Linked DNA regions of Zymomonas mobilis subsp. mobilis ATCC 10988. The main gene of each other region encodes a partner of the protein of the gene in region 2 in a complex. Links are inferred from orthologs where the notes say so. Each region holds a gene or a part of one and is shown on either strand. Other genes may lie near its edges.

What was found.
Region 1: the proteins of dnaG (region 2) and ZMOB_RS02245 are in contact, whole or in part, in a crystal structure (PDB 2R6A), measured with the Geobacillus stearothermophilus proteins. The link is inferred for Zymomonas mobilis subsp. mobilis ATCC 10988 from one-to-one orthologs. Residues at the interface, in WP_049624496.1 of Geobacillus stearothermophilus: Lys456, Leu457, Leu458, Pro459, Ala460, Asn463, Ala464, Leu467, Leu535, Leu536, Ile537, Ala538, Gln544, Glu545, Asp548, Tyr549, His552; in WP_033016901.1 of Geobacillus stearothermophilus: Ser13, Glu15, Ala16, Gln18, Glu91, Leu92, Asp94, Ala95, Val96, Pro97, Thr98, Ala99, Ala100, Asn101, Tyr104, Tyr105, Ile108.

What each region holds. Positions count from the first base shown.
Region 1 is NC_017262.1:495,859-498,881, forward strand. Bases 76-3,023 are described here. They hold ZMOB_RS02245 (replicative DNA helicase), read right to left. Parts: upstream 2,344-3,023; coding sequence 808-2,343; downstream 76-807. Other genes in these bases: ZMOB_RS02240 (cation diffusion facilitator family transporter), read right to left, coding at 76-692; ZMOB_RS02250 (cytidine deaminase), read left to right, coding at 2,439-2,924; dcd (dCTP deaminase), read left to right, coding at 2,978-3,023. Also shown: more of ZMOB_RS02240, read right to left, coding at 1-75. UniProt on the Escherichia coli protein: The main replicative DNA helicase, it participates in initiation and elongation during chromosome replication. Travels ahead of the DNA replisome, separating dsDNA into templates for DNA synthesis.
Region 2 is NC_017262.1:1,738,977-1,742,015, reverse strand. Bases 76-3,039 are described here. They hold dnaG (DNA primase), read left to right. Parts: upstream 76-596; coding sequence 597-2,483; downstream 2,484-3,039. Other genes in these bases: rpoD (RNA polymerase sigma factor RpoD), read left to right, coding at 2,484-3,039. UniProt on the Escherichia coli protein: RNA polymerase that catalyzes the synthesis of short RNA molecules used as primers for DNA polymerase during DNA replication.

The DNA of each region.
Region 1 (3,023 bases), 1.2 Mb from region 2 along the record:
CGTTTAATAAGGCTCCAACTACTCCATAACAAAACGACCACAATGGCAAGGCTAAGACTTGGATCAATCCAATGCCAGCCTGTCATTTTGATAATAAACCCTGACAAGACAACGACAGCTGAAACCAACGCATCCAGCAACATATGAAGAAAGGCTGCATGACGGTTTAATTCTTCATGGCCATCTTTGAATAACAAAGCCGTGGCAAAATTGATGATAATACCGATACCGGCAATAATCATGATAGTGCCACCCGGAACATCGACCGGCTCTGAAAAACGCCGTATCGCCTCCCATCCAATGGCGCCACAAGCAATAACCAAAAAGAGAGCGTTAAAAAGCGCAGCCAAAATAGATGATGACCGATAACCATAGGTGAAGCGTGATGTTGGCTTTGACCTTTCGGCAATAAAGGCCGCCAAAGATAAGGCTAATCCCAAAACATCGGAAAGGTTATGTCCGGCATCCGCAATCAGGGACAAAGAACCCGAAGTAATGCCATAGCCTATTTCAACCAGAATAAAGGCTAAGTTGATAGCAATACCTATCCCGAAACCGCGACTATTACTGGCATTGATCTCATGAACATGGGAATGTCCATGATGATGGTCATGATGCGCATGACTATGGTTATGGTTATGATTATGGTCATGATCATGACCCATTTCTGTATTTTTTATTTCGCTTGCCATAAAGTCTCATTTCTTTTGTAGCTATCACTACAAAAGTTATAATATCACATTACATAATTATATATTTAACTTTATGCGTTTTATTTTAATTTCAGATTATATCAACTTCATTTTACTATGCGGGATAATCATTTTCAGAATTATACTCATCAACCGGATCAGAAAAGCGCGTGATCTGGCTTTCAAAGCGCAAACGCACTTTACCGGTCGCCCCGTGACGTTGCTTGGCCACGATCAATTCAGCTCGGTTATAAACCTGTTCCATAGATTGCTGCCATTTGCGATGCTCTTCATCAATCTGGGCATCCACCAAAGCATCACTCCCTTCTGGCGGCCTTTTAGGCTCACGAGACTGGAGATAATATTCTTCACGATAAACGAATAACACGATATCGGCATCTTGCTCGATAGAACCGGATTCACGCAGATCGGACAGCTGGGGGCGTTTATCTTCGCGTTGCTCAACCGCGCGGGAAAGCTGGGACAAGGCCAAAACGGGAATATCTAATTCCTTGGCAAGGGTTTTCAAACCACGGCTAATTTCCGAAATTTCATTAACGCGGTTATCATTGGCTTTGCCCGACCCCTGCAAGAGCTGCAAATAGTCGACGACCAACAAACCGATATTATGGCGACGCTTTAAACGCCGCGCTCTTGTTCTAAGGGCGGCAATGGTAAGGCCGGGGGTATCGTCGATATAAAGCGGTAAATTTTCAAGTTCCGCAGCGGCTCGTGCCAGATTACGAAATTCTTCTTTACTGACTCGCCCCATGCGCAAAGATTCCGAGGATAATCGGGATTGCTCTGCCAACAAACGGGTAGCCAATTGGTCTGCCGACATTTCAAGGCTGAAAAAGGCAACCGGCGCCCCGGGCGTTTCTTCTGGCGGGATGCCGTTTTGGGTATCATACATATAGCGACGAGCAGCATTGAAGGCGACGTTAGTTGCAAAAGCCGTTTTTCCCATGCCGGGACGGCCTGCCAAAATCAGCAAATCAGATCGGTGCAATCCACCGATCTTGGCATTGACGGATTCCAGACCTGTCGTCACACCGGATAGATGCGCGCCAGAATTTAAAGCCATTTCAGCGGCTTTGACAGCTATCTTAGCCGCTTGATAAAAACTCTTAACACCGCCTTCGGAAATACCCGATTCAGCCACCCGATAAAGCGCTGTTTCTGCCTCTTCAATCTGGGCGCGAGGATCAATAATCCCTTGGGTATTTAAGGCATTATCGACCATGTTGCGCCCGACACTGACCAGCTCGCGCAACAAAGCCAGCTCGTAAATCTGTGCTGCAAAATCACGCACCCCGACCAAAGAGGCTTGATTAACGACAAGATTATAGACGTATTTCATGCCTCCCTTGGCTTGTAAGCCGGGGTCTTTTTCTATCAAAGGCTGAATAGTAACCGGATTAGCCAGCTGATTACGATCTAACTGGCGCATAATAAGCTGATAAATCAGACGGTGGGTTGGATCAAAAAAATGCTCATCTCTCAATTTGACCTGAACATCTTCGGCCAAACGATTATCAATCAGCAAAGCGCCCAAAAGAGCCGCTTCTGCCTCAAGATTAACAGGAAGAGACGCATTGTCTTTTTCTGGCATAGCAGGCGTTGAAGGTACAATTTTCAGACTTTCTACCATGCCGAATCCACCCTTCTTCTTCTTTTTTCAATCTTATGTGATATCAAAGCACAATTTCGGGATAGTAACCCCTTCAAAAAAGAGAATACCATTTCATGTCCGAATCTATCGATGCGTTTGAAGCTGGCAACATTACCGTGAAATCATTGATGGATAAAGCCCGCACCGCTGCGCGCCAATCCTACTCTCCCTATTCTGCTTTTGCAGTGGGTGCCGCCCTTTTACTCAAAGATGGCAGCGTGATTACCGGCACGAATTTTGAAAATGCCAGCTATGGTCTTACCCTCTGCGCTGAAACGGTTGCGGTTGCAACGGCCAATACAGTGGGTCACCTCGCCCATATCAGAGCAATTGCCATTTGTGGAGGGAAATTCGACGAAGACCGTTTTATCGGCCACGATATCATTTATCCTTGTGGACGTTGCCGTCAGGTTTTAAACGAAGCGGCAGAAATAGGCCATTATGACATAATGGTCTATTGCGGTTCAGCTGAAGGTTCCGAAATCGAACCCCATCGGCTCTCGACTTTATTACCTCATAGCTTTGGGCCCAAAAATCTAACTTCTCCGAAAAACGACTAATTCACATCAAAACACCTGAAATTTGCTTAGAATCTTAGAAAAGGAATATATGCATGTCGATCATGGCTGACCGCTGGATACGCGAGCAGGCTCAAAAAC
Region 2 (3,039 bases):
CCGATAATAAATCCCAGAAAAACAATGGCTATTCTGCCTATTTTATTCGATTTTTCGTTTTTTAAATTGAAGTCTGACATCTTTTTACCTCCTCAAAATGATGTAAGAAAACCGTCGATAGAAAAACACGTATAATTAGGCAAGAGGCATATCTATTTAAGGCTTTGAAAGAATAGGATTATTACTGAAAATTCTATTTAGATTGGAAAGGCCGGCACTTCTCTTCTGATAAAAAACCGCCGGAAGAGCGATCAAGGTCAAAAAATCCGCAAAATGCGCTTTTTATCTTTCAGTCTGTTGGAAGAGAAATGCTTTTCAACTGGATAAAGCCCGACTTTCTTGCTAAACAGGTATAATTATCGGGTGATTCGATATCTTCTTTATAGCTGCTCCTTTTTTGTTCTGATACCGCCTCTGCTTTGCGGGAAGTTGTCCCTGAACCAAGGGCGCGATGAACAAAAACAGATATACCCGTCTGGGCAGTATAAAAGTCAGATACCCGTTCTACAAAAAAATTTGGTTTTATCGCTTTTCCGCGCAGAGAGCCTTAGTGCTTTTCTGCCCTTCCGTCTTTTTTATGGTCTCATGGGACAATAATGACCACCGGCCACTTCCTTCCTCCTGAATTTCTGGATGAATTGCGCCAGCGCATTACGCTTTCGTCGCTGATTGGGCGGACGGTAAAGCTGACCCGCGCCGGACGGGAATTTCGTGCCTGTTGCCCCTTCCATAATGAGAAAACGCCCAGCTTTTACGTCAATGATGAAAAGGGTTTTTATCATTGCTTTGGCTGTGGTGCGCATGGCGATGCTATCCGCTTTGTGACCGAAACGCGCGGCCTATCCTTTATGGATGCGGTGCGTGAATTGGCAGGCCAAGCGGGTATGGATATTCCCGAAGCCAATCCGGCGGCGGTCAGACAGGCCAAAAGAACGGCAACCCTGCATGATATTATGGCAGAAGCGGCGAAATGGTTTTCTGAACAGCTGCACGGTATCGAAGGCGCTGAAGTGCGCCGTTATCTCGATAACAGAGGCATCTCGCCTGCCATCGCCCAAAATTTTGGTCTCGGCTTTGCCCCAAATGGACGGGGACGGTTGAAAAATGCCTTATCCCATCATGCCGTTGAAAAGCTGATTGAAGTTGGATTGTTGATATCGGTTGAAGGGCGAGATCCCTATGACCGGTTCCGCGGACGGCTGATGATTCCGATTAAAGACCAACGCGGACGTGTTATTGCCTTTGGTGGTCGGCGGCTGGAGTCTATAGAGGGTGGCAATAGCCTTCCCGATAACAGCCCGAAATATCTCAATTCGCCTGAAACGCCTCTTTTCGATAAAGGACGCACGCTTTACAATATTGATAAGGCCAGTCAGGCGGCGAGACGACAAAATCGGATTATCGTTGTCGAAGGCTATCTGGATGTTATCGGTCTAGCGCAAGCGGGTATTCACGAAGCGGTTGCCCCATTGGGAACGGCCTTAACCGAACATCAGATTGAACGGCTGTGGCGGATAGAAGACAAGCCGATTCTTTGTTTTGATGGCGATTCAGCCGGACAGAAAGCCGCTGTCAGAGCGGCTGAACGCGCCCTTGTTCAGGCGCGCCCCGGTAAGACCCTGTCTTTTGTGACCCTGCCCAATGGGAAAGACCCTGATGACTTGGTCAAGGAACAGGGAAAATCTGCTTTTGAAGAGGTTTTATCCCGCCCGATTGCTCTTGATCGGTTATTATACCGCTTTGAAGCTTCCCAGATTGATCCGCGGTCACCAGAAGGGCGTGCCGCTTTATCCAAAAGACTGGACGAATTAGCAGCCTCCTGCCGTGATGAATTTATTGCCCGTGGTTATCGCAGCAATTTTAAAAATCTCTTCTACGAGAATTTCGGGTGGAAAAGTAAAAAACAGCAGGACAGTCAGACTACAATAGCAGCGACGGTCACGCTATCTGATCTTCCCACGCCGACTATTTCTGATCTTGAATGCCAATATAGCCGCCAGATTTTAATTGGACTTAGCCTCTATCCCGAAGCGATAAAGCAGCGACTGGAAAGACTGGCAGAGCTGGCGGTTACCGATCCCAAGCTGAAAAAATGGCGCGAGACGCTGATAACAGCCGTCATTAGTGAACCAGATCTTGATAGAGACACAATCAAAGCCATATTGAAAGCTGACGCCAATGTGGACATTGACACATGGGACATAAAAAAAGATTTACGCTTTCCTTTTACACGGCCTGATATTGCGCCGGATTTAGCGATTGAAAGTTTAGTTGCTCTCATTGATCTCGTGGTTGAAGAGAGAGAATTAGCAACTGAAGAACAACAGCTTAAGCAGGTATTCACAGAAGAACGCCTGATAGCTGATTATGCAAAGTTTGAGGCAGCGCAGGCGTTACACCGTAAACGCCGTGCTGATTTTCAGGAACGACGTTATATGCTCGGCATGGAGTTCGAGCTTAGAACAAGGGTGGATGAAGGCTAGATGGCAGAGACGACTACGGCTGAAGCGAAAAAAAATGCCGGTGATGCGCCGCTGATCGATTTGAATGAAACGTCGATCCGTAAATTCATAACGCAAGCCAAAAAGCGCGGATATGTAACCTATGACCAGCTGAATGAAGCTCTTCCACAGGACCAGATGTCTTCGGAACAGATCGAAGATATTATGTCTGCCCTTTCGGAAATGGGCATCAATATCGTCGAAAATGAAGATAGCGGCGAGGATGGTCAGCAGGAAGAAGAAGACGCAGCCGAAGAGCTTCAGGGCGACGGTGGCACTTCTCCGGCTCCGGCCATTACGACCAAGAAAGAAACATCCGACCGGACAGATGATCCGGTGCGTATGTATCTCCGCGAAATGGGTGCGGTCGAGCTTTTGAGCCGTGAAGGTGAAATTGCGATCGCCAAGCGGATCGAAGCCGGTCGCGACACCATGATTTTAGGGCTTTGCGAAAGCCCGATTACTTTTGACAACATTATCGAATGGTCGAATGCTCTGAATGAAGGCACGCTACAATTGCGTGAAATCATTGATCTGG